Regions from separate parts of the Pseudonocardia sp. EV170527-09 genome, predicted to be linked through region 1. Evidence: riboswitches for the same ligand, from Rfam matches in the RefSeq annotation. Region 1 holds a riboswitch; each other region holds the start of a gene.
What was found. Region 1 has a riboswitch for S-adenosylmethionine ahead of FVA95_RS21040 (aminotransferase class V-fold PLP-dependent enzyme). Riboswitches for the same ligand answer to the same signal wherever they lie in the genome.
Positions count from the first base shown of each region.

Region 2: it holds a riboswitch for S-adenosylmethionine, as region 1 does, so the genes downstream of both, FVA95_RS33770 (putative leader peptide) here and FVA95_RS21040 (aminotransferase class V-fold PLP-dependent enzyme) in region 1, are expected to answer to the same signal.
Region 3: it holds a riboswitch for S-adenosylmethionine, as region 1 does, so the genes downstream of both, thrC (threonine synthase) here and FVA95_RS21040 (aminotransferase class V-fold PLP-dependent enzyme) in region 1, are expected to answer to the same signal.

Region 1 is NZ_VRMC01000076.1:260-5,914, forward strand. Features, by position in the region: gene FVA95_RS21015 (hypothetical protein) at 258-620, shown strand; gene FVA95_RS21020 (isoprenyl transferase) at 674-1,474, shown strand; gene FVA95_RS21025 (hypothetical protein) at 1,471-1,887, shown strand; gene FVA95_RS21030 (DUF2795 domain-containing protein) at 1,926-2,303, opposite strand; gene FVA95_RS21035 (hypothetical protein) at 2,375-3,055, opposite strand; SAM riboswitch class IV at 3,129-3,243, shown strand; gene FVA95_RS21040 (aminotransferase class V-fold PLP-dependent enzyme) at 3,287-4,645, shown strand; gene FVA95_RS21045 (Fur family transcriptional regulator) at 4,673-5,125, opposite strand; gene FVA95_RS21050 (helix-turn-helix transcriptional regulator) at 5,122-5,499, opposite strand; gene FVA95_RS21055 (antibiotic biosynthesis monooxygenase) at 5,606-5,655, shown strand, end outside.
Region 2 is NZ_VRMC01000002.1:8,245-19,639, reverse strand. Features, by position in the region: gene FVA95_RS00800 (ABC transporter ATP-binding protein) at 66-1,694, opposite strand; gene FVA95_RS00795 (ABC transporter permease) at 1,691-2,599, opposite strand; gene FVA95_RS00790 (ABC transporter permease) at 2,596-3,546, opposite strand; gene FVA95_RS00785 (ABC transporter substrate-binding protein) at 3,543-5,174, opposite strand; gene FVA95_RS00780 (NtaA/DmoA family FMN-dependent monooxygenase) at 5,171-6,547, opposite strand; gene FVA95_RS00775 (LLM class flavin-dependent oxidoreductase) at 6,544-7,797, opposite strand; gene FVA95_RS33770 (putative leader peptide) at 7,915-8,013, opposite strand; SAM riboswitch class I at 8,019-8,113, opposite strand; gene FVA95_RS00770 (ABC transporter substrate-binding protein) at 8,695-9,789, shown strand; gene FVA95_RS00765 (ABC transporter ATP-binding protein) at 9,818-10,618, shown strand; gene FVA95_RS00760 (ABC transporter permease) at 10,629-11,395, shown strand, end outside.
Region 3 is NZ_VRMC01000022.1:29,248-40,642, forward strand. Features, by position in the region: gene FVA95_RS09205 (hypothetical protein) at 1-650, opposite strand, end outside; gene FVA95_RS09210 (NAD-dependent protein deacetylase) at 963-1,808, shown strand; gene FVA95_RS09215 (hypothetical protein) at 1,813-1,995, opposite strand; gene FVA95_RS09220 (zinc-binding dehydrogenase) at 2,040-3,005, shown strand; gene FVA95_RS09225 (MarR family winged helix-turn-helix transcriptional regulator) at 3,227-3,655, shown strand; gene lepA (translation elongation factor 4) at 3,741-5,603, opposite strand; gene cynS (cyanase) at 5,838-6,302, shown strand; gene rpsT (30S ribosomal protein S20) at 6,473-6,736, shown strand; gene holA (DNA polymerase III subunit delta) at 6,938-7,906, opposite strand; SAM riboswitch class I at 8,047-8,200, shown strand; gene thrC (threonine synthase) at 8,207-9,475, shown strand; partial or broken gene FVA95_RS33865 (ComEC/Rec2 family competence protein) at 9,719-11,395, opposite strand, start outside.

The DNA.
Region 1 (5,655 bases):
CGGACGGGACAACCTCCCTGGACATCACACCTAGTTCGCTCTGCCCGGTGTCCCGATCGGGGTGCCGTGAGCGGCCCGTATGCTTCGTCGAGCGGTTGACGTTCCCGGTGCGCCGCCCGCCGCGGTGCCGTCGGTCGCGGCGCACGGCGCTTCCGCCGACTCCACCGGGTGAACGTCGCTCAGGACAGGCAACCGGTTGCGTGGTCTCGTTATCCTCCTGTGATCGAGGGGACCCCAGCCCCGTCGGAGAGGCAGTCGTGAACCGACCCCACACACCGCCGCCGGACGACGACCACACCGCTCGCACCCATCGTCTCCCGGCCGCCACGCATCGGATCCCGGTGCCGCCCACCCAGCAGCTCCCGGCCCGCACCGAGGTCATGCCGGAGTCCCCGCAGGACGGGCCGACCCGCGCGATGCGTCAGGTCCGGGCCCGCACCGAGGACGGCGCCTGGCCGGCCATCCCGATGCTGCCGGTGATCCGGCCCGACGAGTCCGAACCACTGTCGGAGGTCGACCGGGTCCACGGGCACCGCGGGATGCGCCGGCTGCGCGAGACCATCGAGCGGCTGGAGGACCCGGCCGTGCCGGCCTGGCCCCAGCCCGACCAGCGCGACTGAGCCCGACCACCGCGGCCGAGCCCGGCCATCGGCCCCGACGTAGGGTCGGTGACGTGCCGTTCCAGCCTCCCGCACCGCATCCGTCCGGTGCCCGGCCCCCGGCGATCCCGCCGGAGCTGGTGCCGGGCCACGTCGCCCTCGTCATGGACGGCAACGGCCGCTGGGCCAACGCCCGTGGTCTGCCCCGCACGGAGGGGCACAAGCGGGGCGAGGCGTCGCTGATGGACGTCGCCCGCGGCTGCATCGACCTCGGTGTGCGCTGGCTGTCGGCGTACGCGTTCTCCACCGAGAACTGGCGGCGCAGCCCCGACGAGGTCCGGTTCCTGATGGGCTTCAACCGCGACGTCATCCGCCGCCGGGTCGACGAGATGGACGCGATGGGGGTCCGGGTCCGCTGGGCGGGCCGCCGCCCGCGGCTGTGGCGCTCGGTGATCAAGGAGCTGGAGATCGCCGAGGAGCGCACCCGCGGCAACGACGTGCTGAACCTGACCATGTGCGTCAACTACGGCGGCCGGGCCGAGATCGTCGACTCGGTGCGCCAGATCGCCCGGCTCGCCGCCGAGGGCCGGATCAACCCCGACAAGATCGACGAGCGGATGCTGGCCCGCCACCTCGACGAGCCGGACATGCCCGACGTCGACCTGTTCGTGCGCTCCTCGGGGGAGCAACGGACCTCGAACTTCCTGCTCTGGCAGAGCGCCTACGCCGAGATGGTCTTCCTGGACACGCTGTTCCCCGACTTCGACCGGCGCCACATCTGGCAGGCGATCGAGATCTACGCACGCCGGGACCGGCGTTTCGGCGGGGCCGTGGACGCCGCGACGGGAGACGCCGCGACGGGGGTGACATCGTGACCACCGATGTGATCACCGGGATGCTCGCCACCGCGAAGGGTGCGCTGGAGCGGTTCCACGACGTCACCGCCGACGACGACGGCGCGCTGACCTTCGCCCACGGCGGCGTGCTGTGCGTGGTGCAGGGGACGGAGCTGGAGGAGGGGCTGCCCGTCCTCAACCTGACCTGCGTCGTGGCGTGGGACCTGCCGGACTCCGCCGACCCGGAGCACGACGTGCCGCGACGGGTCGGGCTCGGGGTGGGGGAGGGCCTGTTCGGCACCCCCCGGGTGGTGCGCGGCGAGCGCGGCTGGGACGTGACGCTGCGCTACGCCTTCCCCGCGGCCGGGCTGGGCGAGGGTCCGATGGGGACGCTGCTCATGCTCGTCGTGTCCTCCGCGTCGAGCATGCGGGCCGAGCTCGTCGGCGGCTGACCGGTCGGCCGGGGCGGTGCCCGCCCCGGCCGCACGGGTCACTTCTTGCGGTTGGTGCCGAGCTCCTCGGCGATCGGGTTGACCGGGTCCACGTCCTTCGTGGACTCCGACAGCCCGGGACGGGTGTGCTCGGTGCGCCGCTGCGCGCGCAGCTGCTCGGTCTCCTCGGCCGACTCGTCCACGGTGTCGCCCGCGGTCTGGCGCGCCGGGTCGTCGTCGGCCAGGTCCACGGCGGCCACCACGTCGGCGATCGAGGAGTAGTGCTCCTCGGCCGGCACCGCCCGCAGGGCCTCGACCGTCGCGGCGTCGGCCTCGTTGCGCTCGGCGGTCCACGCCAGGTCGTCCTTGCCGGCGGGGAACTCGAGGCCGTGCAGGGCGGTGCGGACGGCGTCGGACGTCGTCGTGCGGGTGGTCATCAGGTCACCTCTCGTCGGGATGTGTCCCGACCGGGTAGCCGCTGTGCGCCGGATGATGCATCCGGCGGGGATCAGTTCCCCGGGCCGTCCGCGGCGCCGTCCCGGGCGCCGTCCCGGGTCACCGCGTCCTCCGGGACCGCCTCGCCGCTGTCGTCGAGGTGCACCAGCGGCAGCCCCGCGAGCTGGCCCGCGGTCATCCCGTGCGCGACGCCGAGCACGTCGTTCTGGGACTTCTTCATCCGGGCGTCCACCAGGCCGGACAGGCTGTAGGCGACCCGGCCGAGCAGCCTGACCGTCGTCTCGTCGACGAGCGGGCGCGGGGTGGAGACGACGGCGACGCCCCGGGGCGTCCCGTCGTTGGACTGGGCCACGCCGATCGAGTACGACTCGCGCGGGTTCACGTGCCGCGAGGCGTAGTGGTCGCGGAGCTTGAACACCATGTCGTGGAACCCGCTGACGTCCCCGTCGAGCTCCAGCGACGTCAGGTCGTCGGTGGTCAGCGTCTTCGTCCGGCCGGAGAAGCACCGCACGTAGCCGATCAGGGCGCCGGTCCACAGGGCCTCGACCAGCGCCGGGTCGGCGTCCACCCGCACCGGGCCGGACTCGGGCCCGCCCAGGGCGGTGACCAGGTGCTCGCAGCAGCGCAGCACGTACTGCAGGTCCTCGAAGACCGCGGCGAGCTGGGCCAGCTCGCCGGACTCCGGGACGTCGATCCGCCGGACCGTGGTGGGCGCGGGGTGCGTGTCCGTCATCGGTCAGACGCTATCCGGGGTGGCGATGCTCACGTGTCTCCATCTGAGACGGTCTGCTAGCTTCGTCGCCGAAGGTCACGAGTGCCAGCGCGAAGCCCCGGCTCGCTGGACGGCAACCCTCCTCCGCGGTGGGGTGCCCCGGGTGATGACCGGGCCGACGCGACACCCGCAGTCGGCAAGCGCGGATCCGTGCGCCACGCCGGGTCCCCGAGATCGGCCGGAGGCCCGATCATGACCCTCGCCCTGCCACGTCCCGTCCAGCACGCGCTGCCCCGCGTCGTCGGTGCGGACCTCACGGTCCCGCTCGTCGACGGCCGGTGGGCCCGCTACTGCGACCTCGACTCCGCCGCATCGGCGCCGGCGCTGGAGCCGGTCGCCGCGCACGTCGCCGAGGTGCTGCCGTACCACGGCAGCGTGCACCGCGGCGCGGGCTGGACCTCGAAGGTCTGCACCGCGCTCGTGGAGAACGCCCGCGCCGACGTCGCCCGGTTCGTCCGGGCCCGCGCCGACGACGTCGTGGTGTTCACCCGCAACACCACCGACGCGCTCGGCCTGCTCGCCCGCGCCGTCCCCGGCCCGGTGGTGACCCTGGACCTGGAGCACCACGCGACGCTGCTGGCCTGGCGCGACCGCGAGCACCGCGTCGTGCCCGCCGCCGCCACCCTGGCCGCGACGCTCGATACGTTGCGGGCCGAGCTCGCCGCCCGTCCCGACGCCGCGCTGGTCGCGGTCACCGGGGCGTCCAACGTGACCGGCGAGCTCCTCCCAGTCGCCGAGATCGCGCGGATCGCGCACGCCGCGGGTGCCCGGCTGTGCGTCGACGCCGCCCAGCTCGCCCCGCACCGGCGCGTCGACCTGGCCGGGTGGGACGCGGACTACGTCGCACTGTCCGGGCACAAGCTCTACGCGCCCTACGGCGCCGGGGTCCTCGTCGGTCGCCGGGACTGGCTCGACGCCGCCGACCCGCACGTCGCGGGCGGGGGAGCGGTCCGCTCCGTGTCCGTCGCCGACGGCCCGGGCGGCGGCACCGTCACGGAGTGGCTGCCGTCGCCGCAGCGGCACGAGGGCGGCACCCCGAACGTGCTCGGTGCCGCCGCGCTCGGAGCGGCCTGCCGGAGCCTGGACCCGTTGATCGACGACATCGTGCCCGCTCACGAGCGCGAGCTCGCCGACCGTCTGCACGCCGGCCTGGCGACGGTCCCCGGGCTGCGGACCCTGTCCTGCTTCGACGACGTGGGCGACCGCACCGCGACCGTCTCGTTCACCCTGGGCGAGCTGCCCGCCGGGCTGGTCGCCGCGGCGCTGTCGGCCGAGTACGGCATCGGCGTCCGCGACGGCCGGTTCTGCGCCCACCCGCTGCTGGCGCGGCTCACCGGCGGCCGCGACGCGGTGCGCGCGTCGCTGGGCCTGCGCACCGGCTCCTCCGACGTCGACCGGCTGGTCGACGCGCTGACCGATCTGGCACGGCGCGGCCCGGCCTGGACCTACGCGCTCGTCGACGGCCGGTGGGCACCGAGCCCGGACCCGCGCCCGGCGGACCCGTTCGCCCGCGACCGGGAGCTGCCCGCCGTCCCCGGCTGCGGGGACTGAGGCCGGGGCCGGGACTGAGCCGGGGTCTCAGCCCGCCGAGCAGCGGCCGCAGAGGCCGAAGATCTCGAGGGTGTGCGACACCTCGGTGAAGCCGTGCTTCTGGGCGACCGACTCGGTCCAGGACTCCACCGCCGGACCCTCGATCTCGACCGCGGCGCCGCACCGGCGGCACACGAGGTGATGGTGGTGGTGCTCGGTCTCGCAGCGCCGATAGACGGCTTCACCGGACGCGACCCGCAGCACGTCGACCTCGCCGCCGTCGGCGAGGGTCTGCAGGGTCCGGTAGACCGTGGTCAGGCCGATGCCCTCGCCGGCGCGCCGCAGCTCCTCGTGGATCTCCTGGGCGGACCGGAAGTCGTCCAGCCGGTCCAGCAGCGCGGTGACGGCGGCCCGCTGCCGGGTGGCGCGGATGCCGCGCGGCCCGGCGGTGGACCGCTCGGTGACCGCCGCCGCGGTCGTCCGGCCGGTCGTCTCCGTCACGTGTCCTCCTCGACGTGGGCGACGGCGTCCACCACGATGTGCGCCAGGTGGTCGTCCACCAGCGAGTACAGCACCTCGCGGCCCTTCCGCTCGCCCTCGACCACCCCGGCGGCCTTGAGGACCCGCAGGTGCTGGCTGATCAGGGGCTGGGTGACCCCGAGCGCGTCCACCAGGTCGTGGACGCACCGCGAGTGTTCCAGCAGCTGCAGCACGATGGCGATCCGGACCGGTGCGGCGAGTGCCCGCAGCAGGTCGCCCGCGGCGGCCAGGGTGCGCGGGTCGCGGGTCGGGCCCGGCTCGGGCGCGGGGTGATGGTCGTCGTCCGCGCCCGGGCCGGCTCCCGGTGCGTGCGTGGTCTGGGCTGCGGCAGACATGTGGTGGACCCGTCCGTTCCCCCGGGGGCGGCGGCCACACCCTCCGGCGCTGCTGTGCCGTACAGGCCGCACTCGACATGGTAGGCGTGTTCGTTATCGTCGCGCCGTGCTGCTGGTCTGCCGCTTCCGCGTGTCTCCCTCCGAGGAGGCCGCGTT
Region 2 (11,395 bases), on a different contig from region 1:
ACGACACAGCGTCGAGGAGATCCGCACGTAGTCGATGTGACGCCGCCGGGACAGGACGGTGCGGGTCACGACACCACCCCCGCCCGTCTACCGGCGATCGCAGCGAGCAGCTCTGCGGTGTACTCGTCCTGCGGGTCGTCGAACAGCTCCGCGGTGGGCCGCAGCTCGCGGAGCCGTCCGTCGCGCAGGACGCCGGTACGGTGCGCGACCCGCCGCACCACGGCGAGGTCGTGCGAGATGAACAGGTAGGACAGGCCGTCGCGCTGCTGCAGCTCGGCGGGCAGCTCCAGCACCTGGGCCTGCACCGAGACGTCGAGCGCGGACACCGGCTCGTCGGCGACGACGAGGTCCGGCGAGAGCGCGAGCGCGCGGGCGATCGCGACCCGCTGGCGCTGTCCCCCGGACAGCTCCTCGGGCCGCCGGTCGAGCACCCCGGTCGGCAGCGCGACCCGGTCGACGAGCTCCGCGGCCCGGTCGGCCTGCTCGGCGGCCGACCCGACGGAGAACGCCCGCAGCGGCTCGGTGACGATCTCGCGGACGGCGAACCGGGGGTCCAGGGAGGCGTAGGGGTTCTGGTAGATCAGCTGGGCGCGGCGGCGCAGCTGACGCCACGCCTCGCCGCGGACGCGGGTGACGTCCTCGCCGTCGAGGAGCACCTGCCCGGAGGTGGGGTCCTCCAGGCGGAGCAGCAGCCGCGCCGTCGTCGACTTGCCCGAGCCGGACTCCCCGACCAGCGCGACGGTCTCGCCGCGGGCGATCGTGAACGACACCCCGTCCACGGCGCGGTGGGTGCGCCGCGTCCAGGACCCGCGCGCCCGCGGCAGCGGGAACTCCTTGACCAGGTCGCGGACCTCCGCGACCGGGGTCCCGGCCGTGTCGACGGGCGGCAGCACCGGCGGGGCGGTGATCGCGAGACCGGGGGCCGCGGCGAGCAGCTCCCGGGTGTAGGGGTCCTGTGCCCCGGCGAGCAGCTCGGCCGGGGTGCCCTGTTCGACGACCCGACCGTGCCGCATCACGACGATCCGGTCGGCCCGGTCGGTGGCGACGGCGAGGTCGTGGGTGATCAACAGCAGCGCGGTGTCCCGCTCCCGGCGCAGCGCGTCGAGGTGGTCGAGGATCCGGCGGGCGACGGTCGCGTCCAACGCGCTGGTCGGCTCGTCGGCGACGACCAGCGAGGGTCCGGCGGCGATGGCGATCGCGATGAGCACCCGCTGGCGCATCCCGCCGGACAGCTGGTGGGGGTACTGCCCGGCGCGGGTCCCCGGATCGTCGAGACCGGCCGCGGCCAGCAGCTCGACGGCACGGGCCGCGGCCGTGCGGCGGTCGGCGAGCCCGTGGGCGCGCAGGCCCTCGGCGACCTGCACACCGACCTTCTGCACGGGGTTCAGCGCGACGCCCGGGTCCTGCGGGATGAACCCGATCCGGGCTCCGCGCACCGACCGGTGGGCGCGCTCGGACAGCCCGGTGAGGACGGTGCCGTCGAGCGCGACCGTGCCCGCGGTGACCGACCCTGCGGCGGGCAGCAGCCCGAGCACCGCGGCGGCCAGGGTGGTCTTGCCCGACCCGGACTCCCCGACGACGGCGACGACCTCCCCGGGCGCGACGGTCAGGTCGACGCCGCGCACGGCGTGCACCGTCCCGCCACCGCCGGCGTAGGCGACCTCCAGGCCCGTCACCTCCAGCAGGGTGCTCATGCCGACCGCCTCCACTCGCCGTCCAGGGCCCGGGCGATCCGGTTGACCGACAGCACGGTCGCGGCGATGACCAGGCCCGGCATCGCGCACACCCACCAGGCGACGGCCAGGTAGTTCCGGCCGTCGGCGACCAGCGAGCCCCACTCCGAGGCCGGTGGCGGGGCGCCGTAGCCGAGGAAGCTCAGCGCGGACACGGCGAGGATCGCCAGCCCGAACTCCAGCACCGCGAGCACGGCGACCGGCCCGGCCGCGTTGGGCAGGACGTGACACCACAGCGAGACGTACCAGCGGGTGCCGACGGCGCGGGCGGCCTCGACGTAGAGGGCGCGGCGCACCCGCAGGGTCTCGGCACGCATCACCCGGGCGAAGCTCCCGACGCTCGCCACGCCGACCGCGATCGCCACCTTCACCGTGCCGAAGCCGAGCGCGGTGATGAGTGCGAGCGACAACAGGATCGCCGGGATGGCGAGTAGCACGTCGACGCCGCGCATGAGGACCTCGTCGACCCAGCCACCGGTGAACCCGGCGACCAGCCCGATCAGCCCGCCCGCGACGAGCGCGACGGCGACCGCGATCACCGTGGCCTGCAGTGACAGCGAGGCGCCGTGCACGACGCGGGTCCACACGTCGCGGCCGAGATGGTCGGTGCCGAACCAGTGGCCCGGTCCGGGCGGCGACAGCCGGCGTGCGGTGTCGCCGACGGCGGGGTCGCCGGGGGCGAGCAGCGACGGCACGAACGCCGCGGTCAGCACCAGCAGCACGATCGCCGCGGCGAGCACGAGTCCGGGCCGGGCCCGCAGGAGGCGCCCGAGCCGGGCCGCCGGGCGGCGCGGGGCCGGAACCGGCTCCGGCCCCGCGCCGGGCGCGGGGGCGGGGGTAGCCAGGTCGCGGTCGAGCAGGGTCATCGGGAGCTCCCGGAGGCGACGGCGACCCGCGGGTCGAGCAGCGGGTAGGCCAGGTCGACGAGCAGGTTGACCACGACGAACGCGAGTGCCGCGAACAACACGATGCCCTGGACGACGGGGATGTCCTGCGCACCGACCGAGGCGACGGTGAGCCGGCCCAGACCGGGTCGGGTGAACACCGTCTCGACGACGACGGACCCGGCGAGCACGTTGCCGACGACGTAGCCGAGGACGGTGAGGGCGGGGATCGCGGCGTTGCCCAGCGCGTGGCGCAGGTGCACCGCGGCCTCGCCGACCCCCTTGGCGCGGGCGGTGGTGACGTAGGGCGAGTCCAGTGCCTGGCCGAGGCTCTTGGCCAGCACCTGGGCGACGAGCGCGCCGGTCGGGAGACCGAGGGTGACCGCGGGCAGCACCAGCGACTCCGGACCGCGGTCGCCGACCGACGGCAGCCAGCCGAGGGAGAACGAGAACAGCTGCACCAGCATCAGCCCGACCCAGAACACCGGCAGCGACACCGCCAGCGACGGCAGCGACGCCAGCACCTGCCGCAGCCACGGCGACCGGACCCAGGTCGCCGCGACGGCGACCGCGGTACCCGCGACGACCGCCACGACCAGCCCGGCCGCGGCGATCTGCAGGGTCGGCGGGAGGGCCTCGGCGACGGCGGTCCGCACGTCCTGCCCGCTGACGAAGGAGGTCCCGAGGTCACCGTGCAGCGCGGCCCACAGCTTGGTCACGTACTGCACCGGCAGCGGCTGGTCCAGGCCGTAGCGGGCGCGCAGGGCGGCGAGCTCGGCCGGGGAGACCGGCTCGCCGTCCGACGCCGACGCCATGGTCGCGACCGGGTCACCCGGCAGCAGGTACAGCACGACGAAGCTGACCGTCCACGCCGCCCACAGCACGACGGCGGCGAGCCCGAGTCGGCGCAGCAGGTAGGGAAGGGTCATCGCGCGTCGGACTTCCAGGCGTCGTGGAGCTGGATGCGCGAGGACGCGTCGAACGCGACCCCGTGCGCGTCCGGGCCGACGCCGAGCACGGTGGTGAGTTCGACGACGGGCGCGGTGTCGAACCGCTGCGCGAGCAGCGCCTGCGCCTGCCCGACGAATGCCGCGCGTCGCGCGGGGTCCACCGTCGCGGCCTGGGCCAGCAGCGGTGCCTGCAGCGGCCCGTCGGGCAACCGGTACCGGTTGGTCCCGTCGGTGCCGTAGGTCGACCGCAGGATGTCCGGGTCGGCCCGGGTCAGGTTGCCCCACGCGGCGACGAAGTCACCGCCGTCGAGGACGGCCTGGGTCTCGGCGATCTGGATCTCGCGCAGCTGCAGGTCGATCCCGATCCGGCGCAGCTGCTGCTGGATCAGCTCCAGTGCGGGCTTGGTCGTGCCGATGTTCTGCGCGAAGGTCAGCGGCACGGTCAGCCGCTGCCCGCCCTTGGCGCGGATGCCGTCCGGACCGGGCACCCAGCCGGCGCGGTCGAGGGCGGCGGTCGCGGCGGCCGGGTCGTAGCCGACGAGCGCGGACTGGTCGGCGTAGGACGGCGTCGTCGACGACAGCGGGCTCGTCGCCGCGCGGGTCTGGCTCGGGTACACCGCGGCGACGACCTCGTTGCGGTCGATGCCCCGGCTCACCGCCTCGCGGACGGCGGCGTCGGCACCGAGCGGGGTGCCCTGGTTGAACGTGATCCCGAACGGCAGGCCGGGGTTCGGCCGGGCCGGGAGCTGCACGCCCGCCGCGGTGAGCGGGGCCTCGTCCTGCTGGCCGACGCTGGCGATCGCGTCGACCTCGCCGGACTGCACGCTGCCCGCCCGCACCCCGGACTCGGGGACGACGCGGAACTCGGCCCGGCCGAGCCAGGCCTCGCCGGGGTGGGTGAACAGCTGCGAGCCCCAGTCGTAGCCGGCCCGCTTGGCGAGCACGGTGACGTCGTTCTTGGCGTAGCGCTCGAGAGTGAACGGCCCGGAGCCGACGACGCCCGCGCAGCGCTCGTCGTCGGAGCGGGCGGCGCTGGCCGGGGAGAGCAGGCCGAGGCTGTGGGTGGAGGTGCCCTGCAGGAACTGCACGTTGGGCCGGGAGAACCGGACGGTGAACTCGGTCGGGCTCGCGACGTCGGTGCCGACGTACCCGGCCAGGTAGCCCTTGGGCAGGCTGCCGCGGGCGCCGAGCGAGCCGACCCGGTCGAAGTTGGCCTTGACCGCGGCCGCGTCGACCGGGGCGCCGTCGGAGAAGGTGGCGCCCTGGCGCAGGGTGAACGTCCACGCGGTGGCGTCGGCGTTCGACGACCAGCGGGTCGCCAGCCACGGCACGATCGCCCCGGTGGACGGGTCCTGGTCGGTGAGCGAGTCGACGATCTGGCGCAGCGAGTAGATCGAGTCGTTGCTCTGCACCTGCTGCGGGTCGGCGCAGCCCTGGTCCGAGGACACCGCGAACACCAGCGTCCCCCCGGGACGGGGCGGCCCGGCGTCGGCACCGGCGCCACCGGCGCCCGACCCGCAGGCCGAGAGGACCAGCGCGGTGGCCGCGAGCAGCACCGCGCAGCGGCCGGCGGGCAGGTCCCGCCGGAACCCGAACCGGCGGCTCACGCCGTCACAGCCGGGGTGTGGCGCTCGCCGAACCGTGACGGGTGCGCGAGACCGAGGTTCTCCCGCAGCGTCGCACCCGGGGTGTAGTCGGTCCGGAACACCCCGCGCTCCTGCAGGATCGGCACCACCCGGTCGACGATCTCGTCGAGGCCGGACGGGCTGACGTGGGAGCCGAGGATGAACCCGTCGGAGGCGTCGTTCTGGACGTAGCGGTCGATCTCGTCGGCCACGTGCTCGGGGGTCCCGACGAACACGGCGCGGTCGAACACGTGCTTGACCGTCTCGCGCAGCGAGTACCCGTGGGCGTCGGCGAGCTCGCGCCAGGCGGCGACCGTGGCGTGCGCGTCCTGGGTCAGCGGGGCCCGGCCCTCGATCCACTTCGGGGCTTCGGGGGTGGGCTCGACGTCGGGCAGCGGCCCGTCCGGGTCGTAGCCGGACAGGTCGCGGTTCCAGACCATCTCGGCCAGCACGATGGAGGTCCACGGGTCGACCTGCTGGTCGTGGATGTGCTCGTGACGCTCGCGGGCCTCGGCGTCGGTGTCGCCGAGCACGACGCCGGCGCTGGGCAGGATCCGCACCTCGTCGGGGTCCCGGCCGGCCTTGCGGACCCGGGCCTTGACGTCGTCGTAGAAGGCGCGGGCCTCGTCGAACTTCTGGTACCGGGAGAAGATCGCGTCGGCGGACGCGGCGGCGAAGTCGCGACCGGCCGGGGACTCCCCGGCCTGCAGCACGACGGGGTGGCCCTGCGGGCTGCGCGGGGTGGTGAAGCGCCCGGCGATGTCGAACTGGTTGCCCGAGACCGCGAAGTCGCCGACGTGGCCGTCGCGCAGGAAGGTGCCCGACGCGGGGTCGGCGACGACGGCGTCGGAACCCCAGGAGTCCCAGAGCGCGCGGACCGCGGCGAGGGTCTCCCCGGCGCGCTCGTAGCGCTGGTGGTGGCCGAGGTAGGCGCCGCGGCGGAAGTTCTCGCCGGTGGGGGCGTCGGAGCTGGTGACGACGTTCCACGCCGCGCGCCCGCCGGAGAGGATGTCCAGCGTCGCGAACTTGCGGGCCAGCTCGTAGGGCTCGTTGAAGGTCGAGTTGATCGTCCCGGCCAGACCGATGTGCTCGGTGACCGCGGCCAGCGCGGCGAGCACGGTGAAGGTGTCCGGGCGTCCGACGACGTCCTGGTCGAAGATCTCCCCGCCGCGGGTGCGCAGCCGCAGGCCCTCGGCGAGGAAGAGCAGGTCGAGGCGTCCGCGCTCGGCGGTGCGCGCCCAGTGCGCGAACGACTCCCAGGCGATGTGGCTGCCCGAGGCCGGGTCGCTCCAGACGGTGTCGTGGTTGACGCCCGGGAAGTAGGCGCCGAGCACGATCTGCTTCCTGTTGCTCATGCGGTGGCTCCGGAGAAGGTCGGGACGACGGCGGACCCGGCACCGGCGGCGTAGCGGCTGGCGGGCCTGGGCAGCCCGAAGCGCTCGCGCAGGGTGGTCTCGCCGTAGGCGGTGCGGAACGCGCCGCGGGACTGCAGCTCGGGCACCAGGCCGTCGACGACGGCGTCGAGGTCGGTCGGCAGGACGGCCGGGCGCAGCCGGTAGCCGTCGAGCCCGGCGCGGCGCCAGGACAGCAGGGTGTCGGCGAGCCCGGCGGGGGTGGTGGCGAGGATCGCGGCGTCGGAGGAGAGCGGGTCGAGTGCGTCGAGCCGGGCGAGCCGCTCGCGGGCGGCGCGCCGGGTGTCGGCGAGCACCACGACCACGTCGCCGAGGATGCGCAGCGGCGGTGCGGTGCGGCCCGCCGCGGCCTCGGCGGAGCGGACCTGGGCGACGATGCGGACGGCGTCGTCGGCGTCGTGCGGGGTGGTGGCCACGACGTCGCCGACCCGGGCGGCGAGCAACGCCGGCTCGTAACCGTGGGCCAGTGACAGGACCAGCGGCTGGCCCTGCGGCGGGCGCGGCACGATCGACGGGCCGGCGACGCCGAAGTGCTCCCCGGCGAAGTCGACCCGGTGCAGCTTGTCGCGGTCGACGAAGCGCCCGGTGAGCGCGTCGCGGATCTCGGCGTCGTCCTCCCAGGAGTCCCACAGCCGGCGCACGACCTCGACGACGTCGGCGGCCTCCCCGAACAGCTCGGCGACCAGCGCGCGGGCGGCCGGGGTGTCGAGGTCGGCGCGGCGCAGCCCGGGGACGGTGCGGCGCCCGAAGTGGGCGGCCTCGTCGGCGCGGACCGAGGTCTGCACCCGCCAGCCGGCACGGCCGTCGCTGTCGTGGTCGAGGGTGGCCAGCGCGGACGCGACGTGGAACGGCTCGGTGTGGGTGGTGGTGACGGTCGGGACCAGCCCGATCCGCGACGTCAGCGGGGCGAGGAAGGCGGCGACCAGCGACGCGTCGAGGCGTCCCTGGACCCGGTCGGTGCGTCGCTGTGCCCCGTCGAGGTGGTCCCCGGACTGCAGGCCGAACCCGTCCTCGATCGTGAGCAGGTCGAGCAGCCCGCGCTCGGCGGTGCGGGCGAGGTCGGCCCAGTGGCGCGCGGTGAACAGCTCGCCGGGCCGGGCACCGGGCTCGCGCCAGGCGGCGGGGTGCCAGCCGGCGCCGTCGAGCGCGACGGCCAGGTGCAGCGGCCGGCCTGAGGTGTCCGATGTGGACATGAGGGCATCACTTCCTCGTCACACGGGGTGCGACGGAACGGGGTGGGACGTCACGGGGACGGACGCCACCGCCGACGGAGCGCCGACGGGCGACGCGCAGCGCGGGACAGGGCGGTGTCAGACCCGACAGGTCGCGCCGGCCACCCGCATCAGGTCGACGTGCCGCCGGTACCGAGGGTGGTGCGCGCCGCGCACCTGATCCGCGATCGACCGCATGATGTCCTCCATCGAACCCGGCTGGAGCACCCGCACCCGCTGCTGCGGGGGGTTGCTGCGGCGTCGTCGAGCCGGGTCTCTCGGCCGCTCCGGATGGTGTGCTCCCCGACTGTAGGGAGCCGGTGCCCGATGGTGTCAACCCGCGGAGCCGGCCAGTGATGCCCGCCGCACCGAAGCTCCCGACCGGCGGAATCGCGATGCCGAACCGGCTCCACCTGTCCGGACAGCCCGGTCGCTTTCCTGGGGGGTGGACACCAGGTTGTCCGGAGAGGTGACCACGACGCACCCTGGTCGGGTGACGACGAGCCGACGGAGGCCCTCGCGCCCCGACCGGTTCGCAGGGGGCGCGACCGAGCCCTCCCCCCACCAGCCGGCCCGAGCCGCACGGCGTGCGGTGCCGGTGCATCCGACCGGCCTCGAGCCGTTCTGGCCGAGCCGGCGGGCCCCCGCCTACAGCGAGCTCTGTCGCTGACCGAGCCGTACCGGTCCCCGCTCTCCCGCGGACGGTGACGCCGCACGTCCGGCGTCCGACGCATCCACCGGAACCGGGACCGCCCGCCGGACACCACTCCGGCCCGCCCCCCGTCCTGCATCCCGGCACGCCGTCCCGGCCGGCCGGACCCGGCGCGCTGCGGTCGTCCCGACCGCCCGCCGCCCACCACGGAAGGACCCCGTCCCGCGATGTCCCCGCACGTCCTGCGCCCCGGCTCCCGGGTGCGCACCGCCGCCGTCCTGCTCGCGTTGCTGACCGCGCTCGGACTCATGGCCGGCTGCTCCCGCGCCGCCGAGAGCACCACCGCGGCAGGTCCCACCTCGCCCGCCACCGAGGTCCGCGTCGGCTACTTCCCGAACATCACCCACGCCCCCGCGCTGGTCGGGGTGAAGCAGGGCCTGTTCGCCAAGGAGCTGGGCAGCACGAAGCTCACCACCCAGACCTTCAACGCCGGCCCGGCCCAGGTCAACGCCCTGCTCGGCGGCTCGATCGACGTCGCGTTCATCGGCTCCGGCCCGGCGATCAACGCCTTCACCAAGTCGAACGGCGAGGCCGTGCGCCTGGTCGCAGGCTCCACCTCGGCCGGGGCCCAGCTGGTGACCAGGCCGGACATCACCTCACCCGAGCAGCTCAAGGGCACGATCATCGCGACGCCGCAGCTGGGCAACACCCAGGACATCGCCTTCAAGACCTGGCTCGAGGAGAACAACCTCCCGATCGGGGACGGCCCGGACGCGGTGACCGTCCAGAACATCGACAACCCGCAGACCCTCGACCTGTTCAAGCAGGGCAAGCTCGCCGGCGGGTGGCTGCCCGAGCCGTGGAGCTCGCGCCTGGTCGACGCCGGCGCGAAGGTGCTGGTCGACGAGAAGTCCCTGTGGCCGGACGGCAAGTTCCCGACCACCGTCGTCATCGCCCGGACCGAGTTCCTGCAGCAGCACCCGCAGACCGTCGAGGCGATCCTGCGCGGCGAGCAGGCCGCCATCTCCTTCATCCGCAGCGACCCGGCGCAGGCCAAGACCGTCTCCAACGCCGCGATCGGCGAGATCACCGGCAAGCCCCTGGCCGCGAACATCCTCGACCGCGCCTTCACCGAGCTGTCCTTCGACACCGACCCGCTCGCCTCGACCTTCCCGCAGCTGGCGAAGGACTCCGTCACCGCCGGCATCGCGCAGAGCGAGGCGAACCTGACCGGTTTCCTCGACCCGACCGCGATCGACGCGGTCCGCACCAGCTCCGGGGAGGCCGCCGTGGACCCGGCCGGTCTCGCCGCCGCGAACTGACCATCCCGACCGACGAGGGGAACCACCGATGACCGTCGACCTCACCACCCGGCGCCCCCCGACCCGCGACACGGCCGTGGAGCTGTCGGGGGTCGCCAAGACCTTCGGCACCGGCCCCGGGGCGGTGACCGCGCTCAACGGGATCGACCTGCGGGTCGGCGGCGGCGAGTTCGTCTGCGTGCTCGGCGCCTCCGGCTGCGGCAAGTCGACGCTGCTCAACCTGCTCGCCGGGCTCGACGAGCCGACCGCGGGCGAGGTCGCGGTGGGGTCCGCCCGACCGTCGTTCATGTTCCAGGAGGCCGCGCTCATGCCGTGGCTGACCGCGCTGCGCAACGTCGAGCTGCCGCTCAAGCTCGCCGGGCACGGACGGGCGGCCCGGCGCGAGCGGGCCGAGGAGCTGCTCACCCTGGTCCGCCTGGAGGGCGTGGGCGGGAAGCGGCCGCACGAGCTGTCCGGTGGCATGCGCCAGCGCGTGTCGCTGGCCCGGGCACTCGCCGCCGCGACCGGACTCGGCGACGAGCCCGGCACCGGCGGGCTGCTGCTGATGGACGAGCCGTTCGCCGCGCTCGACGCCATCACCCGCGACGTGCTGCAGGGCGAGCTCCTGCGGGTATGGCGGGCCACCGGCACGACGATCGTGTTCGTCACCCACGACGTGCGCGAGGCGGTCCGGCTGGCCGAGCGGGTCGTGCTGCTGTCCTCGCGCCCCGGCACCGTGGTCCGCGAATGGTCGGTGCCCGCCGACGGACACGACGCCGAGGCCCAGGCCGAGCTGCACGACGACATCACCGGACGACTGCGGCAGGTGATCACCAGCCATGCCGCGTGAGGACTCCTCGATGACGGTCGTCGACAACGACCGGGACTCCGCCGCCGCGGTCGCCGGGCTCGACGCCCTCGACACCCCGGTCGAACGCACCACCCCGTGGTGGCAGCGGTTCCTGCGGACCTGGCTGCCACCGCTCGTCGCGCTCGCCCTGATCGTCCTGGTCTGGCAGATCGTCTGGGCCTCGGCGATCACGCCGGAGTACAAGCTGCCCGCACCGGGCGCGGTGGCCGAGGCGTTCGGCGCGACGGTCGCCAGCGGCGAGATCTGGTCCATCCTGTGGACCTCGATCAGCCGGGCCGCGCTCGGCTTCCTGCTCGCCCTGGTGATCGCCACCCCGCTCGGCGTGGTCGTCGCGAAGGTGCCGGTGGTGCGCGCGGCGATCGGCCCGCTGCTCACCGGCCTGCAGTCGCTGCCGTCGGTGGCCTGGGTGCCGGCCGCGGTGCTGTGGTTCGGGCTGACCAACACCACGATCTTCTTCGTGGTGCTGCTCGGCTCGGTGCCCTCGATCGCGAACGGCCTGGTCGCGGGGATCGACCAGGTGCCGCCGATCCTGCCGCGGGCCGGCCAGGTGCTGGGCGCGACGGGCTACCAGATGGCCCGCTACGTGCTGCTCCCCGCGGCGCTGCCGGGCTACCTCGCCGGCTGCAAGCAGGGCTGGGCGTTCTCCTGGCGCTCGCTGATGGCCGCGGAGATCATCGCCGCCGGCCCGGCGCTGGGGGTCGGGCTCGGCGCCTACCTGAAGAACGGCGCCGACGTGAACGACATCGTCCAGGTGTT
Region 3 (11,395 bases), on a different contig from region 1:
CGGCGCCGGACGTCGTCGAGCACCGGGTGCTGGGCCTGCGGTCTCGGCAGCCCGGCCCGCACCAGGAGCAACCGCAGCCGGGTCTCGGGTGGGGACGCGGCGCGCCGGTCGGCGAGCCCGAGGACGCCGGGAATCCTGGACACCCCGCGCAGGCCCCGGTAGCGGACCGCGAAGTGCAGCAGCAGGTCCGGGGAGAACCCGTGCCGGAACGCCAGCGCGTCCACCGCGACGACGGCGTCGGTCTCGTCCTCCCCACGGGCGAGGTCGAACGCGGTGCGCAAGGGCGTGGTGACCCGGACCCCGTCGCACCACCCGATCTCACCGGGATGCAGCCGGTCGCGGCGCACGCGCACCCCGGCCGGGGCCCGGGCCCGGACCGGGAGCACCACCTCGACCGGCGCCCCGGCCGGCGCGCACGGGGCACCGGACAGCTCCGCCGCGGCCCATCCCGCGATCACCCCGCGACCGCCGGACCAGCGGGACACCGCCCGGCACCGGTCGGCGTGCCCGAGCGGGACGAGGTGCCGGGCGGCCCAGGTGTCGGGCAGCACCCGGACGAACGCCGGCCCCTGCAGCCGTCGCGCCGTCACGAGACCGGCTCGGACAGCGGCCGAGCCGCGGAAGATCAGGGGCCACCCCGGCACGTCCACCGACGCAGGATCCGGGGACACCGCGCCGGGCGGGGACGTTCGGCGTCCCCGGTGTGCGATCGCGAACCGACCCGGTCGCCGGGGTGCGCCGAGTGGCACACCACGGACCCGGGACCGGCCCCGACGGGTGCACCGCGTACCACTCGGCGGGCAGGTTCAGCGCCCCGGCGGGGCCGAGGACGCGCGGCGGGGCGAGAGGCGTGCGGCAGGCGGGGGGGCTCGGCGGAGCGAGAGGTGGAGCGGAGGGGCGGCGGGGGCGGGGGCGGTCCATCGGAGCGCGAGGTGCCGCCGGACGGGCCTACCCTGGAAGGCATGAGCGTCCCCGTCGTCACCACCGACCCGGGTGCGGCGCTGGATCTGCTCGCCGGGCGGCGCCTGGTCGTCCTCACCGGGGCCGGGCTGTCCACCGACTCCGGCATCCCGGACTACCGCGGCCCGGGCTCGCGCCCGCGCAACCCGATGACCTACTCCGAGTTCGTCTCCGGGGAGGCCGCGCAGCGGCGGTACTGGGCGCGCAGCCACGTCGGCTGGGCCCGGATGCGCCGCGCCGACCCCAACCCCGGGCACCGCGCGCTGGCCGCGCTGGGGGCGGCGGGCGTCGTCGACGGGCTGGTCACGCAGAACGTCGACGGCCTGCACACGGTGGCCGGCAGCCGCGGCGTCGTCGACCTGCACGGGCGCATCGACGAGGTCGTCTGCCTGGACTGCCGGCGGATCACCGCCCGCGACGCACTGGCGGCCCGGCTCACCGCACTGAACCCCGGCTTCACCGAGGCGCACAGCGCGCAGGTCGAGACCGCCCCGGACGGCGACGCCGCGGTGGAGATCACCGACGGGTTCCGGATCGCGCCGTGCGCGTCCTGCGGCGGGGTCCTCAAGCCGCACGTCGTGTTCTTCGGGGAGAACGTGCCGAAGGACCGGGTGGCGCGGTGCTACGCGATGGTCGCCACGCTGACCCCCGAGGACGGTGCACTGCTCGTCGCCGGGTCCTCGCTGAGCGTCATGTCGGGGCTGCGGTTCGTCCGGGCCGCCCACCGGGCGGAGGTGCCGGTCGTGATCGTCAACCGCGGGGCGACCCGGGGCGACGAGCTCGCCGACCTGCGCGTCGACGCGGGCTGCTCGGAGGCCCTGACCGCGCTGGCGGCCCAGCCGGTCTGAGTGTTCAGGCCCCGCCGTCGCGGCGCCCGCGGGGCGTGTCGAAGCGCCGGGTGGCGCGGGCGGCCCCGATCGCGACCAGCGCGCACGCGGGCAGGACCACCACCGTCACGAAGACGACCTGCACCACGAACGGCAGGCCGGTGAGCCACAGCTCGAACGCGTCCCAGCCGTCGATGATCGTGCGCACACTCCACACGGTAGTCCCCGCGCCCAGGCATTAGGTTCGGGGCCATGTTCGCTGTCTACGCGCAGGAGCCCAACGCCGACGCTCCCCTCGACTCCCTCGTCGTGGGCGAGCGGCCCGACCCGGAGGTCCCCGACGGCTGGGTGTCCGTCACCGTCTCCGCCGCCAGCCTCAACATGCACGACCTGTGGACGCTGCGCGGGGTCGGCATCAAGCCCGACCAGTTCCCGATGATCCTCGGCTGCGACGGCGCCGGGACCCTCGACGACGGCACCGAGGTCGTCCTCTACCCGATCATCGGGGACCCAGACTGGCGCGGCGACGAGACCCTCGACCCGAAGCGCACCCTGCTCACCGAGCGCCACCAGGGAACGATGGCCGACACGGTGATCGTCCCGGCACGCAACGCGGTCCCCGCCCCGAAGGGCCTCACCCCCGGCCAGGGCGCCGTGCTCGGCACCGCCTGGCTGACCGCCTACCGGATGCTGTTCACCAAGTCGGGCCTGCAGCCCGGCCAGACCGTGCTCGTCCAGGGTGCCTCCGGCGGCGTCTCGACGGCGCTGATCCAGCTGGGCCGCGCCGCGGGCCTCCAGGTGTGGGTCACCGGCCGCGACGAGGAGAAGCGCGCGCTGGCCGAGCGGCTCGGCGCGCACGCCACCTTCGAGTCCGGCGCGAAGCTGCCGGGCAAGGTCGACGCCGTCATGGAGTCGGTCGGCGAGGCCACCTGGAAGCACTCCATGCGGGCGCTGCGCCCCGGTGGCCGCATCGTCATCTGCGGCTCCACCTCGGGCCCGAACCCGCCCGCGGACCTCCAGCGGCTGTTCTTCCTCCAGCTCGAGGTGGTCGGCTCGACCATGGGGACGCGGCAGGAGCTCGTGGATCTCATGAACTTCGTCGCGACGGCCGGGATCACGCCGGAGATCGGGACCGAACTGCCGATGGACTCCGCGAAGGAGGCGTTCGAGGCGATGTCCGCGGGGCGGACGGCGGGGAAGATCGTCCTGACCCGCTGATCCGTTACGAGATCCGGGTGTGATGCATTCGTGATGTCGTTGGGTCACGTCAAGCGGTCTACGAAATGCCTGGTCGTCGCCCTGTCGGTCATCGCTGCGTGACGACCGCCCGGCGCTCGGGGGACGTTTGCCCAGGACAGGGTCGGATTTCGCCCGTTCGGCAAGTACAGTGCGTCATCGTGACCGAGCCTTTCAGTCGACGGGCGTCGGGGACTGCCACCATGGCTGCCCCGACGCCTGGAGCCGCGGGTATCGTCGAGTTCCTGGACCGGGTCGACCACGCCGTGGCCACAGCCCTGTCCACCAACCCGTCCTCGACGGACGTCAGCCGTGACGGCTGGCGCGTCCTGTTGATGCTCGCCCGCGGCACCGGCCGCAGCATGGGCGAGGTCGCGGGACACACGTCGCTGCCCGCCCCCACGGCCACCCGGATCGTGGACCGCCTCGTCGAGAAGAAGCTGGCCTACCGGTCGGCCGACCCGCTCGACCGGCGCCGTGTGCTGGTGCACCTGTCTGCCGAGGGACGGACGGTCGTCGAGTCCGTCTGCCAGCGGGTGCAGCGCATCCTGTCGCCGCGCCGTGCCCCCGCCGCCCGGCCCGCGCCGTGCGACGGGCCGATCCCCGGCCCCCGGGCAGGCCTGGCCATGTAACCGGCCCCCGCGCTCCCCGCCCCCCACCACGTACACGTCGGGCCCGACTCCCCCGCTGGGAGTCGGGCCCGCTTCGCGTCCGGGGCTACTTCTTGGGCTTCTCGGTGGCCGTACCGCCCCCGGTGGACAGCGCGGCGACGAAGGCCTCCTGCGGGACGTCGACGCGGCCGATCGTCTTCATCCGCTTCTTGCCCTCCTTCTGCTTCTCCAGCAGCTTGCGCTTGCGGGAGATGTCGCCGCCGTAGCACTTGGCGAGGACGTCCTTGCGGATCGCGCGGATCGTCTCGCGGGCGATGATCCGGGCGCCGACGGCGGCCTGGATCGGCACCTCGAACTGCTGGCGCGGGATGAGCTCGCGGAGCTTGGTCGCCATCGAGGTGCCGTAGGAGTACGCCGACTCCTTGTGCACGATCGCGGAGAACGCGTCGACGGCCTCGCCCTGCAGCAGGATGTCGACCTTGACCAGGTCGGCGACCTGCTCGCCGGCCTCCTCGTAGTCGAGGCTGGCGTAGCCGCGGGTGCGCGACTTCAGGTTGTCGAAGAAGTCGAAGATGATCTCACCGAGCGGCATCGTGTAGCGCAGCTCGACGCGGGTCTCGGACAGGTAGTCCATCCCGCCGAGCTGGCCGCGCCGGCTCTGGCACAGCTCCATGATGGTGCCGACGAACTCCGACGGCGCCAGGATGGTGATCTTGGTGATCGGCTCGCGGACCTCGGCGACCTTGCCCACCGGCCAGTCGCTGGGGTTCGTCACCTCGATCTCCTCGCCGTCGTCGGTGGTGACCTGGTAGACAACGTTGGGCGCGGTCGAGATCAGGTCGAGGTCGAACTCGCGCTCGAGCCGCTCGCGGGTGATCTCCAGGTGCAGCAGGCCGAGGAAGCCGCAGCGGAAGCCGAAGCCGAGCGCGGCCGAGGTCTCCGGCTCGTAGGTGAGGGCGGCGTCGTTGAGCTGCAGCTTGTCCAGCGCCTCGCGCAGGTCGGGGTACTGCGACCCGTCGATCGGGTAGAGCCCGGAGTAGACCATCGGCTGCGGCTCGCGGTAGCCGGTCAACGGGTCGGTGGCCCCGTTGCGCTTGGAGGTGACGGTGTCGCCGACCTTGGACTGGCGGACGTCCTTCACCCCGGTGATGAGGTAGCCGACCTCGCCGACGCCGAGGCCGTCGGACGGCTTGGGCTCCGGGGAGACGATGCCGATCTCGAGCAGCTCGTGCTCGGCGCCGGTGGACATCATCTTGATCTTCTCGCGGGGCGACAGCTTCCCGTCGACGACGCGGATGTAGGTGATGACGCCGCGGTAGGTGTCGTAGACCGAGTCGAAGATCATCGTCCGGGCGGGCGCGTCGGCGTCGCCGACCGGGGCGGGGACCTGGGCGATGACGGCGTCCAGCACCGCCTCCACACCCTCACCGGTCTTCGCGCTGCACCGCAGCACGTCCTCCGGCTCGCAGCCGGTGATGTGCGCGATCTCCGCGGCGTAGCGCTCCGGGTCCGCGGCGGGCAGGTCGATCTTGTTGAGGACCGGGATGATGTGCAGGTCCTTCTCCATGGCCAGGTACAGGTTGGCCAGGGTCTGCGCCTCGATCCCCTGCGCGGCGTCGACCAGCAGGATCGCGCCCTCGCACGCCTCGAGCGCCCGGGACACCTCGTAGGTGAAGTCGACGTGGCCCGGGGTGTCGATCAGGTGCAGCACGTGCTCGGTCTCGACGCCGTCGGCGTTCTTCGCCGTCCACGGCAGCCGCACGTTCTGCGCCTTGATCGTGATGCCGCGCTCGCGCTCGATGTCCATCCGGTCCAGGTACTGGGCCCGGGCGTCACGATCGCTCAGTACCCCCGTGACCTGCAGCATCCGGTCGGCCAGGGTCGACTTCCCGTGGTCGATGTGGGCGATGATGCAGAAGTTCCGGATGCGCTCCGGCGGGGTGAACGTGCGGTCGGCGTACGTCGTCACTCGGCTGTACTCGGCTTTCGCTCATGCGTGGGGCTTCGGGCACTTCGGGTGCTCAGGGCACTCGGGGCTCGGGGCACTGGGACCCATCGTCCCATGTCGGGCCGGGCGGCCGCCGTGGTGGCACCGCAGGTCGTCACACGCTGTTCACGCCGGGCGTCCCCGCGTTGCCCCGACGCGGCCGATCGCGCAAGATCGAACGGCCAGGAGCCGAGTCCCCAACCCGGAGGAGTCACCGTGTCGGTCACCCCCGTCCCCCCGCTCGACCGGCTGAGCGCGGCGCGTGTCGTGCTCGCCCGGAAGAAGAAGCTGGGCCTGACCTGGGACAAGATCGCCGAGGCACTGGGCCGCTCGCTGGAGTGGTCCACCTCGGCCCTGCTCGGGCAGCAGACGCTGACCCGCGAGCAGGCCGAGGCCGCAGGCTCCCTGCTGGACCTGGACGACGACGTCGTCGACGCCCTCACCCTCCCGCCGGAGCGCGGCGCGGCCGCGGTGGACCTCACCGACCCGCTGGTCTACCGCCTCTCGGAGATGGTGCAGGTGTACGGCACGACGATCTCCGAGCTGGTCCGCGAGGAGTTCGGCGACGGCATCGTGTCCGCGATCGACTTCGAGCTGGACCTGCAGCGCGTCGCCGACCCGAAGGGCGACCGAGCCGTGATCACGCTGAACGGGAAGTTCCTGCCCTACCGCGTCTGGTGACCCGGAACAGGGGGCGAGGACGCCGCTGGTAACCTTGTGCGTCGAGCGCTCGGCGTGCTCGCCCGAAACGGCCTGGACCCTCTCTCCAGTGATGCTGTTCGGTGCCGCCGGAGCGGACCCGGACGTACACAAGACCAGCCGACCAGCAGGCAGGAAGACCAGAGGCAGACGTGGCCAACATCAAGTCGCAGATCAAGCGTGTCAAGACCAACGAGAAGCGCCGGCAGCGCAACAAGTCGGTGAAGTCGTCGGTCAAGACCGCGATCCGCCACTTCCGCGAGGCCGCCGACTCCGGCGCCGACAACGTCGTGGAGCTGCAGCGCAAGGCGGCCAAGGCCCTCGACAAGGCGGCCGGCAAGGGCGTCATCCACAAGAACCAGGCGGCGAACCGCAAGTCGGCGCTGGCCAAGCGTCTCAACGACGTCCAGGCCTGAGCCACCCCCGGTTCCCCCACGACGGCGCCGCCCCATCGGGGCGGCGCCGTCGTCGTGTTTCCCGGACCGTTCGTGTCCCCCGACCGCTCGTGTCCCCGGACCTTTCGTGGCCCCGGACCGCTCGTGTCCCCGCACCGGACACGTCCCTCGACCGATCGCGTTCCCGGGCCGGGGCCCGTGCGCGTGCTGCGGGCGCGGGGCTCAGCGCGGGGTGCGGGCGGACACGACCGCCAGCACGGCTCTCTCCAACGCGTACCCCGCGTCCGCGGCGACGCCCTTGACGTCGGCGTTCACCCGGGCGGTCGCCGCGATGGCGACGGCGAGCTGCTCCGGACGCCACTGCCGGACCGTCTGTTGCGCCTTGCGGATCTTCCACGGAGGCATGCCCAGCTCACCGGCCAGCCGGTTCGGGTCTCCCCGCCCGGCCGAGCCGACCTTGGCCAGGGTGCGCACCGAGTCCGCGAGCGCGTCGGCGATCAGGACGTGCGGGACACCGAGCACCAGCGCCCACCGCAGCGCCTCCATCGCCGCCCGCCGGTCCCCCGCGACCGCCGCGTCGGCCACCGCGAAGCCGGAGGACTCCGCCCGGCCGCGGTGGTAGCGCCGCACCCCGGCCTCGTCCACGGCGCCGCCGGTGTCCGCGACGAGCTGCCCGGCCGCGGCCGCCAGCTCCCGCAGGTCCGACCCGACCGCCTCGACCAGTACCGCGAGCGCACCGGGGGTGATGGTGCCGCCGTGGCGGCGCACCTCGTCGCGCACGAAGTCCGACCGCTCGTCGGCGCGGGTGATGCGGTTGCAGGTGACGGTGTGCGCCCCGGCCTTGCGCATCAGGTCCAGGACCGCCTTGCCCTTCGCCCCCCCGGCGTGCTGGACCACCAGAACGATCCTGTCGGCCGGGTCCTTCACGTAGTCGGCGAGGGCGGCGGTCATGTCCTTGTTCGCATCCTGGCCATGAGTGAGCACGATCACCCTGCCCTCCGCGAAGAGCGAGGGGCTGAGGTGCCCGGCGAGCTCGCCGGGTGCCACCTCGGAGGTGCGGAAGCGGCGCAGCTCGGTCTCCGGATCGCGCTGCCGGGCGCGCCGGACCAGGTCGGACACCGCCCGCTCGGCCAGGAACTCCTCGTCCCCGACGACCAGCTGCAGCGGGCCCGGTTCGCTCGTGCTGCTCACACCCCCATGGTGGCCCACACCCCCGACAACGGGTGAGCCGCGTCCCGGCACGACGACCTCGTCTGGCGGTGCGGTGCCCCGTTCGCGTACCGTCGTCGTCGATTCCGGCGCTCGGCGTCCGGAGCACCACAACCACATATGGCTCATCCAGAGGGGCAGAGGGAACGGCCCGTTGAAGCCCCGGCAACCGGCGTCGCACGACGATCCGCCCAGACCTGCGCATTCCGCGCGGCGAGGACGTCGACGAACACGGTGCCAATTCCGGCCCGCCACCTCCGGCGGGACAGATGAGGAGATCTCGTGACTCTCACTGCTGCGCCCGAAACCACCTCTGCCTACGACCTGGGCTCCGCGCGCGCTCTCGCGTGCCGCGAGTGCCGCCACGAGACCCCGCTCGCCGCGGAGTTCGCGTGTCCGCGCTGTTTCGGCCCCCTCGAGGTGGCCTACGACTTCCCGAAGGTCACCCGCGCCTCCATCGAGGCCGGTCCGAAGTCGATCTGGCGCTACAAGGACCTGCTGCCGGTCCCCTCGACCGTCGAGCAGCACGCGAACACCGAGCCCGGCCTGACCCGGCTGATCGAGGCCGACAACCTGGCCCGCGCGCTCGGGGTCCGCAAGATCTGGATCAAGGACGACACGGGCAACCCGACGCACTCGTTCAAGGACCGCGTCGTCGCCGTCGCGCTCGCCGCCGCCCGTGAGCTCGGCTTCTCGGTGCTGTGCTGCCCCTCCACGGGCAACCTGGCCAACGCCGTGGCCGCCGCGGCCGCCCGCGCCGGCTGGGACTCGGTCGTGCTGGTCCCGTCCTCGCTGGAGCAGGCGAAGATCGTCACCACCGCCGTCTACGGCGGCACCCTGCTCGCCGTCGACGGCAACTACGACGACGTCAACCGGCTCGCCACCGAGCTGGCCGCCGAGCACGAGGACTGGGCGTTCGTGAACGTCAACGTCCGCCCGTACTACGCCGAGGGCTCGAAGACCCTGGGCTACGAGGTCGCCGAGCAGCTCGGCTGGCGGCTCCCGCAGCAGGTGGTCGTCCCGGTCGCATCCGGCTCCCAGCTCACCAAGATCGACAAGGGGTTCACCGAGCTCGGCACCCTGGGTCTGGTCGAGCCCACCCCCTACACCGTGTTCGGCGCCCAGGCCACCGGCTGCTCGCCGGTCGCGCGGGCCTTCGAGGCCGGTCACGACGTGATCCAGCCGCAGAAGCCGGACACCATCGCGCGCTCGCTGGCGATCGGCAACCCGGCCGACGGCCCGTACGTCCTCGACTCGGTGCGCCGCACCGGCGGCTCGGTCGGGCACGTGTCCGACGAGGAGGTCGTCGCCGGCATCCGGCTCCTGGCCCGCACCGAGGGCGTGTTCGCCGAGACCGCGGGCGGGGTCACCATCGCGACCACCAAGAAGCTGCTCGAGGCCGGGGCGCTCGACCCCGACGCCGAGACCGTCCTGATGATCACCGGTGACGGGCTCAAGACCCTCGACGCCGTCTCCGGCGAGGTCGGCCCGACGGCGACCGTGCCGTCGACGTCCTCCGCGGTCCGCGAGGCGCTGGCGAACCGGGGCTGACCGGCCCCGCCGGCCGGGAGCCGGACGGGGGTCGCCACGCGCGACCACCGTCAGCCCGGCCGGGTCGTCACCGGTCAGGGCCAGGTCACCGGACCGGTCGGTGCGTGCGACGACGATCCCTGCCCCGGCCAGTCGGTCCACCAGCTCCGGGTTGGGGTGCCGGTAGCTGTTGCCGTTGCCGACGCTGATCACCGCCGCACGCGGCGCGACGGCGGTGATCAGGTCCGGGACCACCTTGCGGGACCCGTGGTGGGGCATCTTCAGGACGTCGGCCCGCAGGTCGGCCCCGGAGTGGAGCAGGTCGTCCTGGGCGGCCAGTTCGGCGTCGCCGGTCAGCAGGATCGTCGCGGCCGGGGTGGTGGCGCGCAGCAGCAGCGAGATGTCGTTCACCGCCGTCCCGTCGCCGCCGTCGACCGTCAGGGGCGGGTGGACCGGGCCGAGGACCTGCAGGCGCAGCTCCGGCCACCCCAGCTCCATCCCGCGCACGAGCCCCACTACCGGAGCCCCGGCCCGCTCGGCGTGCCGGGTGATCTCGCGCAGCCCCGACGCCGGTTCCCGCACCGGCCCGACGGCGATCCCTCCCGCGGCCCGACCGCGCAGTGCGCCGGCGAGGCCGCCGTCGTGGTCGGCGTGGAAGTGGGTGATCACCACGAGCTCCAGGACCCGGACCCCGAGCCGGTCCAGGCAGGTGTCGACGGCGTCGTCGGTCGGCCCGGTGTCGACCAGGACGGCGTGCCCCGGGGTGCCGGTGGCGAGGACGAGCGCGTCGCCCTGACCCACGTCGCAGGCCACCATCCGCCACCCGGTGGGCGGCCAGCCGGGCGGGGCGAACCGGGTCGGGACGAGGACGACGAGGAGCCCGATCAGCAGCGCCAGCAACAGCGCCCGCAGGCGCGGCACCCGGCCCATCGCCAGCAGCACGACGAGCACCCCGGTGAGCAGCAGCGCGCCGCCCGCGCCCGCGGGCCACGGCACGGTGGCACCGGGCACCGCGGCGGCCCGGTCCCCGACCACGACCAGCCACCACACGAACGGCCCCGCCAGCCAGGCGCAGCACCACGCTGCGGCCGGGCTCACCGCGGACAGCACCGCACCGAGCACGCCCAGCACCGTCGCGGGGGCGACCGCGGGCGCCGCGAGCAGGTTCGCCACCACGGTGACCAGCCCGACTCCCCCGTTGAGCCCGGCGATCACCGGTGCGGTGGCCAGCGCCGCGGCGACCGGGACGACCAGCGCCTCGGCCGGCCCGGACGGCAGCCCACGCCGTCGCAGCGCCGCCGTCCACCCCGGTCCGAGCAGCACCAGCGCACCGGTGGCGACGACGGACAGCACGAAACCCGCGTCGACGGCCAGGGCGGGGACGGCCAGCAGCAGGCCGAGCACGGCCACCGCCAGCGCGGGCACCGCGGACCGGGCCCGGCCGGCGGCGAACGCGACGAGCACGACCCCGCCCATCACCGCCGCCCGCAGCACCGACGGCGACGGCCGGGCCAGCACGACGAACCCGACCAGGGCGACCATCGCCACCGCGGCCGCGATCCGCGGGTCGGTCCGGAACAGGCGCAGCATGAGCAGCACCGCCCCGGTCACGATCGCGACGTTGGCGCCGGAGACGGCCGTGAGGTGCGCGAGCCCGGCGGTCCGGAAGTCCTGCTCGGTCTCGGCGAGCTGGGCGCGGGTGTCCCCGATCGCGAGCCCGGGCAGCAGCCCTGCCGGCGCCTCGGGCAGTGCGGAGACCGCCGCGTCGCGCAGGCCGTCGCGCAGGGCCCCGGCCCCGGTCTGCCACCACGGCGGCGCGGTCACGTCCTGCGGTGCGCCGCGGACCTTCAGCACGGCAACGGTGAGGTCGGGACGTTGTGCGGGCATGAGCAGCCCGGCGGCGGAGACCTCCTGGCCGGGGAGCAGCCCGGTCCACTCCGC